One region of the Paenibacillus sp. NPDC055715 genome, then DNA from elsewhere that is predicted to be linked to it. Evidence: riboswitches for the same ligand, from Rfam matches in the RefSeq annotation. Region 1 holds a riboswitch; each other region holds the start of a gene.
The links. Region 1 has a riboswitch for cyclic di-AMP ahead of ACWGOO_RS17560 (G5 domain-containing protein). Riboswitches for the same ligand answer to the same signal wherever they lie in the genome.

Region 1 (4,861 bases):
ACGACGATATTCTCCAGAGGGAGCTTGTCCTCCAGCAGCCTCATCAGAATCGGTGTAGTGACGTAGTACGGCAGATTAGCGACGACGCTCACTTTACTGACCCCGGCAAAATCGGAAGCGAATACCTCTCGCAAATCCAGCTTCAGCACATCCCCATGGCGTACCTTCACATGCTCATAAGGGGCCAGCACTTCTTCGAGAATAGGCAGAAGCCGCTGGTCAATCTCGACAGCAGTAACTACCTTGGCCGATTGCGCCAGCTTCTCGGTCAAAGCGCCAATCCCCGGACCGATCTCAAGTGCGCCCTTCGTATCGTCCAATCCCGCAGCATTCACGATCTTGTTCAGAATATTTTGATCAATCAGAAAATTTTGTCCCAAACTCTTTTTGAACGAAAACCCGTGCCGCTGAATAATTTCCTTCGTGCGCCTTGGTGTTGCTATATCTTGAATCCCTGTCATACGGATATCACAATCCTTCACTTTCAATTTGTGCCAGCGCACCGGCAAATTCCTCACGGCTAATCTGGAACACAGCGAGCCGTTTATGTAGCTGCTTACCGTTACAGTAACCAATACCCAGCACATTACCCAAAGCCATACGTCGTGCAGCAGCATTCGGGTGGGTGATAAGTCCGGCGTCAATCAGATCCGCCCAATCGATTAGAGGATCGGCCCCTTCCACCGTCGTATGCACCCGTGCGAGAGCATGTCTGATCGCTTCAGGCGAGGCATTCTCCACGCCAATATCCCCTTTGCGCGTCGCTTCCTCCTCTGGTATAAAGGCCTGCTTGCAGCCGGGCACCTTGGAGGCGATAATTTTGCGGATGCGCTCCCCTGCATGATCGGGATCGGTCAAAATAATGACACCCCGCCGCTCCTGCGCTAGTGCAATTTTGCGCAGCGTCATTTTATTAATGGCAGAGCCGCCCGTTTCTATTGTATCCGCTTCGACAGCACGGCGAATAGCCACCGTATCATCCCGACCCTCTACCACGATCACTTCCTTGATCATTTGCGTTTCCCTCCACTGCTACACAGTAAGCTATATTCATCTTTCCCTGCTTTTGAAAACAAAATAAGAAGAGGGTATCCTCTTCTTAGCATGGCATAACTATGATGTTAATACTATCGCATTGCCCTAAACATATACAACACGTTTTTAGTTGATTTCAGGCTTCACGGGTCCAATCACATATACAGTTTTACCGTGCTTCCGACCAAACTGATTGGCCTGACCCAAACTCTCATAATACACATCGATTTTGTAGCCTTTAATTGCGCCACCGGTATCCTCCGCACGGCGGAAGCCCACCCCTTCGATATACACCCACCAGCCGATTGGAATCACACTCGGATCGACAGCGATGGTGCGTCCTTCCGTGACACGCGAACCGGATGCGGTACGTGTACCGATACCTGATTCCTGTGAGGAGTACGCCGTCATGGAGACGTTTTGTAATACTTTGCTGTATTTAAAATTCACACCTGCTTTACGGACAGCATTGCCCGAACTAACTCGTGTTGCCTTAACGGCATCTTTGGGACCAACGGAAGCAGCAAGAACAACCGGTTTTTTCTTCGTTCCTACCGCAATTACCTTATCCACACGATTCCGCGCGACTTCCTTGTTTACCAGCTGCTTGGATACCAATTTTCCGTCATGGTATACCTTTTGAACATGCTGGACCACAATACCCGTTTTACCGCTTTGGATGACCCGATTATCCCCTTTATAGAGACTCGGATCGGACGTTTTGATGACCTGATAAGGTACCTGTTGCTTCTGTTCGACCTGCTGTTTCTTCACACGGACGATTTTTATGTCCATGTTAGACGAAACAGAGGCATCCAGATCAGGGTAAACTTTATCATTTGACGATAATTTATAGCCCGAGGCGCGAATGGCACCCTCTACTGTATTTTCTGTTGTGTACAGCTTCTTCGTCTCATTGCCTGAGGATACTTTGACCTGATTGGCACGTTTGATGACTACGCGATCCCCATCCTTTACTGCTCCGTTCAGCGGCATCGAAACCGTATCATGCGGCTGAAGTGAAATAGAATGCTCTTTGAGCAAATCTTGGAGCTTGAATTCCCGGGTTTCTACCGCAGATGCCTTACCGTCGATGACAAAAAAGACCTGTTTTTTAGATTGAGTGTACACCAGAATTGAAATCATAATCGTTAGTGCGATTAGAAAAATAGCAACCAAAGCAGCCTGGCGCACATTTTCTTGCTTCCAACGCAATACGTAAGACATGCTGGATGAGCGTGACTCATGGGACTCCTCTTTTTGGAAAATGCCCATTTCCTCCGTCCTCCTTACATAGCCCGCCGTCTGGAGTAAGACATAGTCGAGATTGACGTGACTATAACAGATTTTCTACAAGACAAGCCCGTACTGCGACTGTCCTGCACCATGTACCCGTCTTCGCGGCATGCTGTCCTCCCCTGTTTAATCACAGTATGATGACAGATTTTCTTTTATTCACAACAAAAAAGCCAAAAAAAGAGACTAGAGAGCTCTTTCGTGGCTTCCGGCATGTGCGAATATGCGGAAAAATCATGCACGAGATGGCTTCTCTCTTGTTACGCTTACGGGGTTAGCTGTCGGGTTCGGACGTAGAGAGACGCCCTAGCTTGGGTCAACCGCTCATGGCGGTCGCCTTCACATTCACCCCGAAGACCCAAAAAGAAATCGAAATACGGCCCCTCCACCTGTTCAATCCCATCCGGGAAAAGAATTTCGGTCGAGCCGGCTGGCGGAAGAGACGTTCCCTTCTTGCCCATACGCCGGACGTACTGTTAGCCATATCGGTTCCCCCGTTCCCTGTAAAAGGGACTCAGCGAGACTGGTTCATGAAATGAGCTGTTGATGTTTACACTCAAACAACAATTCACTGAAAAGATGATATCCTGTTTCTATTCATGTTGTAAAGCAGGTTTCAAGTACATTTTTAAAAATATTCGGTTAAAATATTGTAATATTCTTGAGTTTCCTGCAATAAACTCATGATTATCTTCGCCTATCTCTTTATTTTAATCGATTTCTTCACTTTTCCACTAAATATCAAATATTCCCAGTGCATTTTGGGTCGTAATTGACACTAATTCCTCCACCGTAATTCCCTTGATTTGGGCAGCCGCCTCTGCGACCAATCCCACGTGCGCGGACTCATTTCGCTTTCCGCGGAACGGATGCGGCGTCAGGTAGGGAGCGTCCGTTTCAATAAGCAGACGGTCCAGCGGCATCTGTGCGAGAACCTCCTTTGGCTGCTTGGCATTTTTGAATGTTATTGGCCCTCCAAAAGAGAGGTGAAAGCCCATATCCAGCACCATTTTAGCCGTCTCCCAGCTCCCGGAAAAGGAATGCATGACTCCGCCAACCTCACCCGCTTTTTCTTCACGCAAAATTTTAACAATATCTTCATGTGCATCCCGGTTATGGATAACAATGGGCATGCTCAGCTCACGAGCCAGTCCAATCTGGTTGCGAAGCACCCGATGCTGTACATCCTTTGGTGATGTGTCCCAATAATAATCCAGACCAATCTCCCCGATCGCCACGACTTTCTTATGACTGCATAACGATGCAATCCATTCCAGATCGCCCTCCTGCATCGTAATCGCATCCTGTGGATGCCATCCAATCGCCGCATAAATAAAATCATATGTTTCGACCAATTTCATGGTAGACGGAATGGTCTCACGGTTAAATCCGATATTAATCATACGGGTCACTCCCGATTCGAAAGCGCGTGCTATAACTTCTTCGCGGTCTTCGTCAAATTGCGGCGCATCCAAATGAGTATGAGTGTCGAATAAATTCAAAATTTTCGTCTCCTTTATTACTTTATTTGTCATATAATTGTCTATTGTTTGACAAAATAATTCCTTATTTCGTCAGGAAGCTTGTCCTTTACCCCATCCAATTTGTTTTGGGGATAGTACATATGATATTTACCCCGATGAATACCGCTAATGGAGCGCACAATTTCCGATACTTCGGAAATTTCTCTCACTTCTCCTTTGCGTCCCAGCAGTAAAATCTGGTTGTCCGTCGAGCCACCCTGCCGAAACACATCATAAGGAAGATCCGTCGGAAAATCAATTTCCAGATCATATTCCGGGTGCAAACCAACCTGCTCCAGCGCTGTCCGAATGTCGTCAATGGTATCTGTATCCATATTTTCGATCTCTACATATTTATACAGCTTGCGATCCATAAAACGGGCACTCAAATCACTTAGAATCTCGTCCTTTTCCCGTTTCCACTGACTGAACACTGTCTGAATCAAAGACTCGTCGAGCATCAAATATTGTTCCACCGTAAGCTCTCCCCGAAAGAGGTCCGGCAACGGCTCCAGCAGAAAACTAAACTCATATCCATTTCTAAACAGCTCCTTCGCCCGCTTGAAAATTTTACGCAATAAAATTTCCGAGCTGCGCGTCACAGGGTGAAAATAAACTTGCCAATACATCTGGTAACGCGACATCAGATAATCCTCTACCGCATGCATGCCTGACTCCTTCACAACAATCCTTCCATTATGTGGACGTAGCAGCCGTAAAATACGATCCAGATCAATAGTGCCATAATTGACGCCTGTCGAGTGCGCATCCCGAAGCAAATAATCCATGCGGTCTGCATCCAGTGGGCTTGTAACCAGGTTTACGGCAATCGGCTTGTCGTACGTTTTGGCAATCACCGCAGCCACCTTCGTCGGAAGCTCCTCATCGACTTGCCGTAACACAGCGTTAATCTCCGTATTCCCCAATACAATCCGGCATGTCCAATCCTCGTGGTTCATATGAAAGGCCTCTTCTATAGAATGGGAAAACGGGCCATGCCCCACATC
Region 2 (4,861 bases), on a different contig from region 1:
TTTACAGTGTGCGGATTCGAGTGCCCGAAACACACATCGTGGCCGCAACCGGATTTCCCACCCGTGGAGCAGTCCGGCAAAATGGACAAAAAATATATCAATTCTATGCCGATGACGTGCACGACTTTGCATGGGCCGCTTCACCGAATTTTGTAGCCGTAGAAGAGCCATTTTCTTCTGCCGAGGTGCCGGGTGTCAAAATCAAGCTGTATCTCGACCCATCGCACAAGGAGCTCAAGGGGCGCTATATGAGCGCAGCCAAGGCCGCCCTTTCCTATTACAGCAAGTGGTACGGGCCTTATCCATATTCAACCCTGTCCATCGTTGTACCACCCAAAGCAGGCAGCGGCGCGGGCGGCATGGAGTATCCCACACTCATTACGGCCGCAGCGGCGGATAATCTGAATCCCGGCTATAGTCTGGAACGGACGGTGGTTCATGAGATTGGGCATCAATATTTTTATGGAATGGTGGCCAACAACGAATTCGAGGAACCATGGCTGGATGAAGGCTTTACCTCTTATGCAGAGGAACGACTCATGGAGCAGGAATATGGGCTCATCCCTAACTTGCCGTTACAGTCTGGACAGGTATCATCCCCTCAGCCGTTAAACCGTGAGTCCTGGAAGTACGGCTCGGCTGCTAAATATGCACAAAATGCTTATTCTCGGGGCAAGCTGGTACTACGTGGCATTGAACGCCAGGTCGGCGCGAAAAAAATGGACCGCATTATGCGTACCTACGTCCAGACCTACCGATTCAAGCATCCATTCTCACAGGATTTTCAGCGTATCGTCGAAAGAGTCACCGGACGTTCGTGGAGCCATTATTTTGAACAATATGTATACGACGGCCAGATGGCGGATTTTTCAGTGGACCGCATTACGAACCGCAAGCTGGCCAACGGATACGAAGCAACCATTACACTCAGCAAAAAAGGGGCGGATTATCCCAAGGTCCCTGTTCAATTCACCTTCAAGGACGGCACAACGATATTCAAGGCATGGGACGGCACTGGCAAAAGCATCACCTATCGACTCAAAAGTGCATCTGCGGTCTCCCATGTGGTTGTTGATCCGCTGTACACGATTGCGCTGGAGAACAAGCATATCAACAACAGCCTGAAGGCCGAACTGAACGAAAAAAACCAGACCCGTTGGAGCATAAGTGTAACCAAGCTGCTGGAGACACTGCTTGGAAGTCTGTCATGGTGAGGTGCCTATAGATGCGTACTGTAATAAAAGAAGGCTGGGCGCTTGTGCGCATACAATTTTATATTGTCATCATTCTGTTTCTGTATCGACTGCTATGGGGCGTTTTCCTCTATCGGCTGGTACAATCCGCCGTTACTCCCCTACTGCTGCGCTACCCCGATCAGGGTCAAAATGAACTGGGACAGACCTTGTTTTGGATGGAGAGCCAGATTGCCCTGACGGACAACCGAGAGGTCCATATGTACCTGTGGATACTACTGGGGACAACGGTGCTGCGTACACTGATTACCCCCTTCATCCGGGCGGGAATATACCAAAGTCTGCATACCCATGCGACCGAGCCGCAAAGTCTGTCCTTCTTCCGTGGGATGAAACGTCATGGCTTGTCATCAATGATCTATTACGTCATCGAGCTTGGACTCCTGCTGCTCCCTGCTTTCTGGGTGGTGCCAAAGCTCTACCCTATCGTAGCAGGGGCGCTGCAATCTCCCGCCTATCTCCTACATGTACTGCCTTATGCCATCGGTTGGATCGCTTATGGCTGGTTCATCTGTCAGTGCATCCTGTACATGCAGCTAGGCACCGTAGGTGGTCACGCCATACTGTCGTCGCTGCTCGCCTTCTTTCGCCAAATCCTCCCGGCCATCGGTATTTCGCTTCTGCTCGGCGCAGGCATGCTGCTCGTCCTTGGTCTGTTCGGCACGGTGGCGATGATTTGGACGGGCATGCTGGCACTCATTCTCCAGCAAACGTATCATTTTGTTACCAGTTTGGTCAGGCTATGGCACATCAGTTCACAGTACCGACTATGGCATACCGATATCTCCGGCAGAGGTTGAACCTTCACTCCGTTCCTCCCGAACAATCTCTGGCTGTCGACAGGCAACTATCCATCTCCATTCATATCCAGGCAAACGGCATATAACTGAATACTCTTAACAAAATCTGTTCCCGCGATAAAGGGAGCAGATTTTGTTGTAACTTTTTGCAATGAAACATTTGCCAAATCCAGCCGGCTTTGTTACAATAATTGCAGTGAACTGATAGTAACAACTTTGTAATCTTTATTGTAATCTTTGCCTTAAAAACATCGTTATCGTGAATACTGCTCTCCAAGGTGCACATCTTAAGTTAAGCCTAATTCCTGGCACCTGGGAAGCGGGGGAACCAGTTTGGGTGAATTGATCTCGCAACAGAGTGGTCATAGGGGAACCTTCTACCGAATCCTTAAGCTAACCTCGCAGGCATTGGAAGGGGTATATTTTTTTTGAAGAAGAAGCTAACGATCGCAGCCATGGGACTTGCCATTGCCTTTACATCTTTTACATTCGGTGGCGGCAGTGCATTTGCAGACTCCAAGATGGACCAGGTCATCCAAGATGCCAAAGGAACGAACTACAGAAGCGGAGGCACTACACTCGACGGGTTTGATTGCTCCGGCTTCACAATGTATGTATATCAAAAATTGGGGATTAATCTGCCCCATCAATCCGGATCACAATTTAAAATGGGATCTTCCGTATCCCACGATGAAATGAGACCTGGAGACTTGGTGTTCTTTAACACCACAGGGAGAGGCATTTCCCATGTAGGTATCTTCATAGGTGAAGGGAAATTTGCCCACTCCTCATCTTCACGTGGTGTAGTAGTTAGCTCACTGAATGAAAATTATTATGCTAACCGTTATATCGGTGCAAGAAGAATTATGAGCACAGACGCTTACCACGCCGTAGCTTCTGAAACTCCTGATGACGATAACGTAGAATAACTAACGAACAGCAAGCTAACCCTGAGCCGCAATTTGATTCTGGCTGGAATCGAATTGCGGTTTTTTTATGTCCACAACATCAGAAACGTTATCGTTACTGACGAACTGACACCTCAGAAGGTTTCAATTTTTGCGAACATCGTCGGTTTTACCGTCACGGCTGGGGGAGCATATGAGCAGTAAGTCCTTCTTATTTGAATGTATGCCCGAATTGGGTATGAAATAAACACGCTTGCCAATCCCCAATAACTTGTCTACAATCTGTTGTTAATAGTTTAGGTACCTATAAAAGGAGATGGGAAGACATGCCGGCCTCAGTATCTAACTACCGGATCGTCCCGATGGACGAGCATCAGGCGGCTGCAATCTGTGAATGGCGCTATGATCCACCCTACAACATATACAGCTGGCTACCTTGGGAACAAATGAAGGCGCTTGAAGTCGAATTTGGAAGCCCCACGCTTCGCCAAGAGCAATATGTTGCCGTACTGGATGACGAGAACACACTAACCGGATTTGCTCAATATTTCCCGATGATTGGCGTGACCCGGCTAGGTCTGGGAATGCACCCCGAATTGTGTGGACATGGCAGAGGCGCCGATTTTGTCCGTGCCATTGCCGAGGAAGCCAAACGACGCAACCCGGAGAATGAAATTGATCTGGAGGTGCTGACCTGGAATAGGCGCGCCATCCGGGCTTACAAGGCAGCCGAATTTGAGCTTACGGATACCTATGAACGTCAGACTCCCGATGGCAAGAAGTCATTTCATTGTATGGTATATCATCCCGACCACCAGCCTCGTGTTCTATGATAAAGCGCCTTCAGCATACAACTGCATTGTTGTATATCGAAGGCGCTTTTATCATACGGCAGACCATGATCGGCTCAATGACTGCTACGCATTTTCTCAAAAGCTTCATTATATTGTTGGGCTTCCTTAATATCCACGGCCATAATGCCACCGTCATCCCAGGAGGTTAAGCGCAGGGTCACGGTCTTGTAATCAATTGTAATAAATGGATGATGATTAAATGCTTCTGATATAGCAGCAACTTCATCTACGAATGCAATCCCTTTCATAAAACTGAAAAAATTATATTTCCGGACAATCCAGCGTCCTTCCTCCAGTTCCCAACCCTCCAGCTTTTCCAGATGTGCTTCAATCTCTTCTTGTGTAAAAGGCATGATACGACTCCTCCCCGTTGATAAATCCATAAGACGGCCTGTTCAAATCAAAGGTACCGACATCAGCTCCTCATCTCCAATGAGTACATAGATACGGTGCTGCTCCGGTTCATTGATGACAACGCCGCTGCCCACAGCGATAACGGGCTCTGTACCCAGCGCATAAAACAGGTCTTCCGCCAGAGCTTCATTGACTTCCTGACGCCCTGCCGGATCCAGCCTGTCCCAATCTTCTGCTTCCATTTCGAAAAATTCATAGCTATCCGGAATGCTCCCCAAAGCCTCTGTCAAATCGTTCAAAATTTGTTCATACTCCCGTCCGTGCTTCACTCCCATGCCATTTCCTCCAATTATTCCACCATTCATTACATAATCACCTTATTATACCGGAAATTCGTACTTAACAAAAAAGAGAGTTTTGTCGATAAATACTATAATCCGTCTTGTAATGACGTGCCTGGGGCAAGGACGGCTCCCAGCGGCATGAAAGGATTCAAAATCTATTCTCATGGATGAGGTGTATCATGCAAATTTCAACCATTATCGGACTTGTACTCGGGATTATATCATTGGTCGTCGGGATGATTCTCAAAGGCGCGCCAGTGGTCAACTTGGTCAACAACCCCGCTGCTTACATGATTATTTTTGTCGGAACGGCAGCAAGTATTTTTATGGCCTTCCCGATGGCAGAAA
Region 3 (4,861 bases), on a different contig from region 1:
AACGAGCGCACATCCCCGTCTTCAAACGTAAACGCGAGCGTAAGCACCGAGGAGCCGATTTTCTTATCGTCCACGGTATACTTCAACCCACCCTCGCCTTCAGCGGTCGCGAGCTTCAAGTCCGACGGTTTAAAGCCAAAGCGTTTTACCCAGATTCCTGCTGCCTGTTTCTTCGCTTCCAGCGTCATGTCTCCCTCGGCTGCACGTATAAGCCTGCTGCGTTCCTCCTCATCCGTAGAAACATCAGCTTGTGTGTAACTGGTGCTGGAGGTGATTCGTTTAAAGCTAACAACTTTGCCTGTGGACAAATCCACATGAATTTGCAGTTTATTTTTGGAAGAAGGTTCTGGCAAGTCAACCCGGAAGGTCTCGTAAGGATAACTTTTTTTCCATGTACGGTCATACTGTTGAAGCAGCTTTTCCCTGGATAAATAACCATACAGATCCGTTTCAGCCTGATAGGTCACAATAGGCTTTTCAGGCTGCGATTCGGTATACCCCAGCTTGGAGCGGGCAAAGTCCAGCGCGTGTAAGACAGCTTCCTGCTTGCTGATGACCTTGGCGCTCGTCAGTGCCTCCGGATTCGGATTACTCAACGAGGGAATAAGCAATTGAAAGACAAAAAAGCAAATCAGGCCAATCCCGCCCAGCAAGCCTAATCTTTTGAAGTTGGCCGTGAGCACGACCGGTTTCCCGATAGGATTCATGAGTTTCCTCCTTAATCTGTAAATAAGAACATCCATTAAAGATATCATACTGCACAGGTTCTCGCCAACAGACCTACGATATTCATGAAAATGGAGTGAAAGCACTTTAAAGTTTCAATAAAATAAGATAAGCTGCGATTAAAGGAGTCCTATTCTCCAATTACCACTAATTTAAGACGAAACCGGCTTTGTGCTCTGTATATAGAAGGATTATAATCTTGAGGCAATGGATATGAAATACATAGGTAACGATATACATTTGAGCCGAATTTCTTAGGAAAATGGGGGAACTATGTTACTGGGGTGGATGTTACAGCCGGTCTTGGACTGGAAGTGTGAATAGGGCATACTGTGCAGCCCGAATCCGCCAGCTAACCTTTTAGGCTGTGAGCAGGAACCCAGTCAGGCATTCGGTTTTCCGGTGTCTTTTTTTGTGCGATTAAAACGTTGCTGAGTTAAGTCCGCTTCGCGCTCCATTTGATCTTCCGATCGCTGTTGTCACTGAGTTTTATTGGATTAGATAAACCCTGTTAAGGTTAAAATTCAGAGACAAAGGCGAGCGCTACCGCTTCTCCAGATTCAAATGGAACGCTGCGCTGCTTCCTTTGCGGATACTTTTCTGTTTGCTAAAAAAACGGACTAAAGAAACTGAAAAGAGATTGGTGATTTTATGAGCTGGTAGTAGCGGAGGGGGCAGAATTGTTCTGAAGAAGCGCCAGCGTTTGCCTTTACCACCGGATTTTAACCATTAAAAGGGCTTATAAAATCAGAAAAAAATCCGGGGGTAACAGCAATCGGAAGAACAATCTGCACCCGGAGCGTCTCCATGTTCATAATTCACCAAGTAGGAGCAGTGATAAATAGATGAATCCCCATGCAAGATGGCTTCGGCTTTCTCCACCGCAGATATTCGTTGCGGGCTTTGCCATTATCATTCTTATCGGTAGCTTGTTGTTAATGCTGCCGATTTCCAATACAGCGGGGAAGCCGCTTGCATTTATAGATGCTTTGTTTACAGCTGCCTCCGCAACCTGTGTGACAGGTCTTGTCGTTAAGGATACCGGCACCTTCTTTACCACCTTTGGTCAGGTGGTTATCGCTGCGCTGATCCAGATTGGCGGTCTCGGCTTTATGACGATGGCTACTTTGATTGCGCTGGTGTTCAAGCGTCGTATTTCCTTGCGGGAGCGCCTGATTTTGCAGGAAGCGATGAATCAGACTTCTGTTGAGGGAATTGTCGGATTGATTCGTAGGGTGTTGCTGTACTCGCTAATTATTGAGGGCGTGTGCGCCACGATATTCGCGATTCGCTGGTCCTTTGATATGCCTGTAAGCAGGGCGATTTATTTTGGAATCTGGCATGCGATTTCCATGTTTAACAATGCAGGCTTTGATTTATTTGGTCACTTTCGCAGCCTGACAGGTTATGTGTATGATCCGATTGTTAATTTTACAGCTATGTTTCTGATTATTTCGGGTGGCATTGGCTTTGTCGTGATGTCGGACCTGACTGAATATCGCAAGCGCAAGAGACTGTCCTTGCAAACCAAGGTGGTACTCAGTATGACGGCTGCTCTGATTGTAGTCGGCACGCTCGTCATCTTTGTATTCGAGTTTACCAATCCGAAGACATTGGGCCCGCTGGATTGGGGTGGAAAGCTGCTGGGATCTTTATTCCAGTCCGTATCACCGCGCACCGCAGGTGCCAATACGTTAGATATCGCTGGCTTGCGACAGGCCACGCAGTTTTTCATCGTTATATTGATGTTTATTGGTGCCTCTCCTGGCTCTACTGGGGGCGGGATTAAGACGACAACGTTCGCGCTGCTCATTGGAGCCGTGATTTCGATGCTGCGGGGTCGGGAGGATATTGTGCTGTTCAAATATCGGCTTGCGCAGGGGCGAATTTACAAGGCTTTGACCATTACACTGCTGGGGCTGCTGTTTGTGATTGGCGTGACGATGATTTTGTCGGCAACCGAAGATCATCATTTTCTGATGATATTGTTCGAGACGGTGTCTGCATTTGGGACGGTGGGATTGTCCATGGGGCTTACACCTGATTTGACAGTTATAGGCAAGCTGGTCATTACCCTGACGATGTTTGCGGGCAGATTAGGTCCGCTCACGCTCGCTTATGCAATGACTCCGAAAAAGGGTAAGGAATTATATCGTCATCCGGAAGGCAAAATGATTATAGGATAAGGGAGTTTTCGAGTAGATATGAAAACGCAGCAGTTTGTAGTTATTGGTTTGGGACGATTTGGCTCAAGCCTGGCTTTGCAATTGGTAGATATGGGGTGCGAGGTGCTTGGCATCGACCGGAATGAGGATGTTGTGGACAGTATGAGTGAGCTGTTGACGCACACCGTCGTGGCGGACGCTACAGATGAGGATTCACTACGATCACTGGGCATCCGCAATTTCGATTGCGGCATTGTTGCAATTGGTGCTGATATTCAGGTCAGCATCCTAACTGCCATTTTGCTGAAGGAGCTGGGTGTGAGCAAAGTCGTTGCCAAAGCAATTTCTGTGCTGCACGGACGGGCGTTGGAAAAGCTCGGTGTGGACCGGGTCATTTATCCGGAGCGGGATATGGGGATACGGGTCGCGCATCAACTGGTCACGCCTAATTTGCTTGATTATTTGGAGCTGTCCAAGGAATACAGTATTGTGGAACTCAACGTCCCTGCATGTCTGCATGGCAAAACGCTATCTGAGCTGAATGCCCGCACTCGCTTTGGTTGCAGCATCGTGGCGCTTCATACGGCGAACGGTATCCTGATTGCACCAACAGCGATGGATCGGCTAAAAGCGGACGATATTATGGTCATCATTGGCTCCAATGAGAATATCGGCCGCTTCGAGGATGAAGTCGTTAACGTGAATGAGGAAGGCTAATCTCCTCTATACCATACGATAGCCCGCAAACGATGCCCGCGTCTCGCTGATCCAGCGCCGTGCTGTCGGCCCCAGATCGGTCGTCTCCGAGTAGATGAGGGAGGTGGTGCGCCGTGTCTCCTTCAAATCAGGCAAGTACAGCGCGGTCAGCCCATTATCCCGCAGCAGCTCGCTGCGCAAGTAGGATTTGGGCAGCAATGCGGAAGCCTTGCAGGTCGGCAGCAGGCGCACAATCGCCTCGAACGAGTCGATTTCCATACGAATATCCGGCATGATGCTGCTGCGCTGGAACAGGTCATCCGTCAGACTGCGGTACCAGGTTCCTTTGGAAAAAATAATCATCGGTAATCCTTGCAGGTCTTTCATCAAGACCGTTCCCGTCTTCATCGTTAATTCATGCCCGATCGGAACGACTAGCTCCAAGTGATCGTCAAACAGCGGAATGCAACGCAATCCGGCCTCATGAATGGCAGACCCGACAATACCGGCGTCTGCTTTTTTGTCGCGTACAAAAGCGACGATTTCATGGGTTTTGCCCGTGAGCAGCTTCAGCTCGGTTTGGGGATGCTTGCTCATGAAAGCTTCGACGAGCGTAGGCAGCGTCGTTTGGAGTGTCGTCAGACTCGCACCCAGTGTAAGCATGCTCTGGGCTTCGTTTTTGTGCTGGGACAGCTTTTGCAAAAAGCGGAGCTGCCGTTGCCGTTGCTCCAGCGCGAATGTATATACAAATCGGCCTGTTGATGTAATTTCGAGTCGTTTGCCCCGCCGATCAAAGAGATTCACACCCAGTTCTTCCTCCAGCTTGGCGATTTTGCGGGACAGGGCGGGCTGGGACAGATTAAGCAGCTTGGAGGCTTTATTCAGGCTGGATTGCTCGACAATGACGGCAAAAGCATTCAAATCCTCAAACAAATCATCCACTTCCTCTCTATATGCAAAAAAGACATAACAATTAATACGTATATTGCAATTCCATTATAAGCTGAAAAGGAGTAACATGAAAGCGACACAAGATGTTCACACTTTTGTTTTTCCTTTTAAGGGGCGCCTTATTGGACATTTCTTGTCGTGAACTGTCATTTTATATGTTATATTACTATTGAAAACGTTATTATTAGGAGAAGGGAGCATTACCTAGATGAGAGAATTTTATTCCAGAAAGCTGCACTCGCTTCTTGGCGTCATTCCGCTGGCTCTGTTTTTTGTAGAGCATTTGGTGACCAACTTCTCAGCGGTGGAGGGCGGCAAGGAAG
Region 4 (4,861 bases), on a different contig from region 1:
CTGGTCTTCCCATGCTCACCGCATACGGAACGGAAGCAAAGACTAAACAGAAGCTTGTACTTGGCACAAGCGCAGACTTTGCGCCGTATGAGTTTCATAAAGTCATCAATGATAAGGATACCATTGTCGGCTTTGACATTGAAATTGCCAAGGAAATTGCCAAGGATCGTGGGATGGAACTGGATACTCAGGAAATGAGCTTTGATTCACTGCTGGCCGCGCTGCAAAGTGGTCGTGTTGACATCGTACTTTCAGGTATGACACCCACAGATGAACGCAGAAAGAGCATTGATTTTTCCGATGTATATTATCACTCCAAACAGGTTATTTTGGTACGTCCGGAGGATAAGGATAAATATCCGACAATGGCTGCCCTGAGAGGTGAGAAGGTAGGTGCGCAAAAAGGGACTATTCAAGAGGAAATTGCGCAAAAAATACCAAATGCTTCTGTAACTTCACTGGATAAAATATCTGATTTGGTGCTTCAACTTGAAACCCGGCGTGTAAATGCGGTTGTTATTGAAGATACGGTTGCCAAAGGATATCTAATGGGTGGGACTGTAGCACTCGCCAAGGCCGTTCCTGAAAATGGCGGAGCACAAACTGCTGTAGGTATTCGCAAGGGTAACACAGAGTTACTCGCTTCTGTCAATAAAACGCTAGCTCGTTTAAAAGCAGAAGGAGCCATCGAAAAGTTTTCTTCAGAAGCAAGTTTACTTAGTATCGATCGAAAAGTCTCGTCCGATAACATTGTAGATATTTTTTGGAAGTATCGCAGTTTTTATGCTACAGGTGTCGGCAACACGCTGTTGCTGTCCGCGCTTGGGGTGCTGTTCGGATTTATCATTGGTCTGATTATATCCTTGATTCGGATGAGCGGTGTACGTATTATTGAGTGGTTGGGTACTACTTACGTAGAGGTACTGCGTGGCACACCTATGCTGGTGCAGCTCATGATCATCCACTACGGCGTTGCTTTGACGCTAGGCGTCAATTTTTCCCCACTCCAGTCCGGTATACTTACATTGTCACTGAATAGCTCGGCATATCTGGCTGAAATTTTCCGTGCAGGTATTCAAGGAGTAGACCGTGGTCAGATGGAAGCAGCCCGTTCACTCGGTATGGGACGAGGCAAAGCTATGCGTCACGTCATTTTACCGCAAGCGTTTAAGTCCGTACTGCCTGCCATCGGTAATGAATTTATTACGATTATTAAAGAATCTTCCATCATTTCTACCATCGGTATGGTGGATCTTATGTATCAGGCTCAAACGATTAAGAATATCACTTATCAAGGGTTAAGTCCGTTCGTAATCGCAGCCGCTATTTATTTTGTAATGACATTCAGCTTGTCGAAGCTGTTGGGTTTATGGGAAAGGAAGTTGAGAGCCAGTGATCACCGTTAAACAACTGCGTAAATCGTTCGGCAAAAATGAAATTTTAAAAGGCATAAATGTAGATATTGCCAAAGGCGAGGTTGTTGTCGTCATTGGACCGAGTGGCTCGGGAAAAAGTACATTTTTGCGTTGTATGAATCTGCTGGAGCAGCCGACTGACGGGGAGATTCTGTTTGAGGGCGAGCCGATTACGGCACGCGGTCACAACATTAATGCAACTCGTGAGAAAATGGGCATGGTGTTCCAGCACTTCAATCTGTTCCCACACAAAACAGTACTGCAAAATCTTACACTTGCGCCAACTCAGGTTAGAGGCCAGTCGGCAAAGGAAGCAGAGAAAATTGCGTTGGAGTTGCTGCGTACCGTTGGACTTGAAGACAAAAAAGACACCTATCCAAATCAGTTGTCCGGTGGACAGAAACAGCGGATTGCAATTGCGCGCGCCTTGGCGATGCAGCCGCATGTGATGCTCTTCGATGAGCCGACCTCCGCCTTGGACCCTGAAATGGTTGGGGAGGTGCTGGACGTGATGAAGAAGCTGGCTGAGGGTGGCATGACGATGGTCATCGTAACGCATGAGATGGGCTTTGCCCGCGAGGTAGGAGACCGCATTATCTTTATGGATCACGGTCAAATTGTGGAGCAAGGTACACCGGAGCAGGTTTTTGGTACTCCAAGCCATGATCGTACTCGGGATTTTCTTGCCAAGGTTTTGTAAGAAATAAGCTTCTTTAAGGTTATGAAGTAAGCCCTCCGCGGTGGAAGTTTGACGGGAGGGCTTTTTCTTTTTTTGTCATTCTCGTTCATATTTTTGTAACTTTTTTCGATTTTTTGATGACAAAATTGCAACAGGTATAGTATGATGTTCAAGGTTCCCAACATTTTCATGCGGATAAGGTTACAAAATTGTGATATTATACAGTGAGCCAAAACTTACCGGGGCAGCAGACAGCTACGACAGACGCTGGATGTGGGACCCAAAACCATGGGAAGTGCGGAGGACGTAACAACGGCAGTAACTTCTGATCCTTCTTCATACGAATGGATGGAAGGTTGCCTAGGGGTGAATTGCACAAGCATAGGGCTTCTCCTGAGTCCGAATCCGACAGCTAACTTCGCAGGCATAACAGAGGAGGTACATATTTTTTGAAACATCTGAAACGTATTGGAAAAACAATGAAATTTGCGGTGCTGGCTACAGCCATTGCAGGATTGGCGCAGACAGCCGGAGTAGCCAACGCCGCTTCGCTTCATACCGCCAAGGAAGGGGATACCTTCTTTTTACTTGCTCAACGTTACGGGGTATCTGTAGCAGATCTGCAAAAAGAGAACCCGGATGTTGCCGCCAGCAATATATATGCAGGAGTGCAAATTAAGGTGCCGGACGAGAACAAGGTAGAGACCACTTCGGATTCGAAGCCTCAGCTTCTTTCCGAGAAAGCGCCAGCAGGTGACGATCAACAGGTTGAAGCATGGGGCAAAACATTTAATTACAGCAAAGTAGTTGACGTGAAGGCCACAGCGTATTCCGCAGCCGCCAGTGAAAATGGAAAATGGGGAGCGGTGGACTATTTCGGAAATCCGCTTAAGCTCGGTACGATTGCAGTAGATCCAAGCGTAATTCCCTTGGGTACGAAAGTGCTGGTTACAGGCTATTCCCATCCAGGGCTGCCGGATCAATCTTTTGTAGCGGTAGCACGCGATAAGGGCAGCGCCATTATAGGGAAACGGATTGATATTTTCATTCCAGGCAGCCCTTCTTTTGTGAATGACTTTGGTTTCCAAAATGTGAAGCTGTATGTCATTGATAAATAGACTGTATAAGCAAATGAATTTATAAACATAATATTTTATGTAAAACATAATATTTTATGTAAAACATAATATCTTATGTAAACTAATATCAAATAACTTAATCGCGGGTCCTGATTCATATATGGGACTTGTCAATAAAAAAAGGGCTGTCTTCACGAGCAGAATGCATCTGCTGGTAAGACAGCCCTTTTATTGTTATTTTCGCTCCGAGGTGTGAAGTAGCCGGGGAACCGTGACAAATTTGTAGCCCTTGGCTTTCAGCGATTGAATGAGACCCGGCAGGGATTGAACAGTGCCTTTCAGATTGGAGCTTTGACCTCCACCTGCGTGCATTAAAATGATGGAGCCTGGTCCGGTAGCCGGGATTACATTACGCTGAATTTGTGTTTTACTCAGTCCCTTCCAATCGAGGGAGTCTACGTTCCAATTTACAATCATGTAGCCGTGACGACGTGCCCACTGGATCTGAGGCTCCGTAATTTCACCATAGGGCGGACGAATCAGCTTAGGTCGAAAGCCGACGGTAGCCTCCAAAATATGCTCTGTTTTCTTAATCTGGTTGCGAAAGCGTTCCAGTGAAGCCTTCCTAAAATCCGGGTGGGTATAGGAGTGGTTGCCTATGGCATGGCCTTCACGTATGATACGGCGAATCATGCCTGGGTGTTTTTCCGCACGGTGACCGACGATAAAGAAGGTGGCTTTGATACCATTCGCGTGCAAAATGTCCAGAACCTGTGGCGTATACCGGGAATCGGGCACGTCATCAAAAGTCAGGGCAATTTGCTGAGTATGCGGGCCGCACATTTTAAAAATATCAGCATGTTTTTTTCGAAGCATGGCTAATATGGGAGTGGCACGTTCTCTGCTCTTATGTGCTGAAGAAACCACAACCGCTTCTTTGGGATGGATCGCTCCGGTATCGGGAGGCGCATCCGCGTGAACGGGAAAACTCGAAAATGCTAGTAACAGAGCCATGATTGTAAATATTTCCCTGTACGGCATATGTGTCCCCCTTTCCGTGCAGTGGTACCTTATGTCGCTTTCATTTATTATGTACCTGCCATGTTGAAATTATGCCGCTGAACAGGTTAGACTATTGAATGGCTGAGTGGAAATGCACCACAATACGGATGTAAGTACAGATCACGAAGCTAAACGCACATAACCTATTAACCTGACCGAAAACAGCAGCATTTTCGCAAGTTTTAGCCTTTTAATGGATTCGGTATCCGGTGATAGCTGGTGTATAATAAGGTTGCAATTCATATTGTATAGAGATGGAATTAAAGGAAGGATGGATAAAAGTGACCGACTTGTTTACTCCTTATCAATTAAAGGGACTCTCTTTAAAAAATCGGATTGTAATGCCCCCCATGTGCCAATATAGCGTGGAGGCCAAAGATGGAAATCCAAATGATTGGCATCATGTCCATTACGTTAGCCGGGCAGTAGGTGGCACCGGGCTGATTATTGTGGAAATGACAGCGGTCCACCCGGATGGACGCATTACAGATCATGATCTGGGCATTTGGAGTGACGAGCATATTCCTGCATACCGCAAAATAGTGGAGGAAGTCCACAAATACGGTGCCAAAATCGGAATTCAATTAGGTCATGCCGGACGCAAGGCTGAAGATGCTGAGTTGCCT

Region 2: another riboswitch for cyclic di-AMP. It lies ahead of ACWGOO_RS20125 (C40 family peptidase); the one in region 1 lies ahead of ACWGOO_RS17560 (G5 domain-containing protein).
Region 3: another riboswitch for cyclic di-AMP. It lies ahead of ACWGOO_RS16325 (TrkH family potassium uptake protein); the one in region 1 lies ahead of ACWGOO_RS17560 (G5 domain-containing protein).
Region 4: another riboswitch for cyclic di-AMP. It lies ahead of ACWGOO_RS11155 (3D domain-containing protein); the one in region 1 lies ahead of ACWGOO_RS17560 (G5 domain-containing protein).

The regions. Positions count from the first base shown of each region.
Region 1 is NZ_JBSHGA010000011.1:10,220-15,080, reverse strand. Features, by position in the region: gene rsmA (16S rRNA (adenine(1518)-N(6)/adenine(1519)-N(6))-dimethyltransferase RsmA) at 1-461, opposite strand, end outside; gene rnmV (ribonuclease M5) at 469-1,014, opposite strand; gene ACWGOO_RS17560 (G5 domain-containing protein) at 1,162-2,310, opposite strand; cyclic di-AMP (ydaO/yuaA leader) riboswitch at 2,579-2,861, opposite strand; gene ACWGOO_RS17555 (TatD family hydrolase) at 3,066-3,833, opposite strand; gene ACWGOO_RS17550 (HD domain-containing protein) at 3,875-4,861, opposite strand, start outside.
Region 2 is NZ_JBSHGA010000017.1:43,878-48,738, forward strand. Features, by position in the region: gene ACWGOO_RS20115 (M1 family metallopeptidase) at 1-1,214, shown strand, start outside; gene ACWGOO_RS20120 (hypothetical protein) at 1,226-2,053, shown strand; cyclic di-AMP (ydaO/yuaA leader) riboswitch at 2,339-2,476, shown strand; gene ACWGOO_RS20125 (C40 family peptidase) at 2,482-2,982, shown strand; gene ACWGOO_RS20130 (GNAT family N-acetyltransferase) at 3,288-3,794, shown strand; gene ACWGOO_RS20135 (4a-hydroxytetrahydrobiopterin dehydratase) at 3,869-4,168, opposite strand; gene ACWGOO_RS20140 (hypothetical protein) at 4,211-4,504, opposite strand; gene motA (flagellar motor stator protein MotA) at 4,693-4,861, shown strand, end outside.
Region 3 is NZ_JBSHGA010000009.1:97,404-102,264, reverse strand. Features, by position in the region: gene ACWGOO_RS16330 (CPBP family intramembrane glutamic endopeptidase) at 1-707, opposite strand, end outside; cyclic di-AMP (ydaO/yuaA leader) riboswitch at 960-1,108, shown strand; gene ACWGOO_RS16325 (TrkH family potassium uptake protein) at 1,572-2,912, shown strand; gene ACWGOO_RS16320 (potassium channel family protein) at 2,931-3,608, shown strand; gene ACWGOO_RS16315 (LysR family transcriptional regulator) at 3,615-4,520, opposite strand; gene ACWGOO_RS16310 (succinate dehydrogenase cytochrome b558 subunit) at 4,747-4,861, shown strand, end outside.
Region 4 is NZ_JBSHGA010000005.1:207,035-211,895, forward strand. Features, by position in the region: gene ACWGOO_RS11145 (ABC transporter substrate-binding protein/permease) at 1-1,406, shown strand, start outside; gene ACWGOO_RS11150 (amino acid ABC transporter ATP-binding protein) at 1,393-2,115, shown strand; cyclic di-AMP (ydaO/yuaA leader) riboswitch at 2,363-2,536, shown strand; gene ACWGOO_RS11155 (3D domain-containing protein) at 2,544-3,212, shown strand; gene ACWGOO_RS11160 (polysaccharide deacetylase family protein) at 3,408-4,214, opposite strand; gene ACWGOO_RS11165 (NADH:flavin oxidoreductase/NADH oxidase) at 4,517-4,861, shown strand, end outside.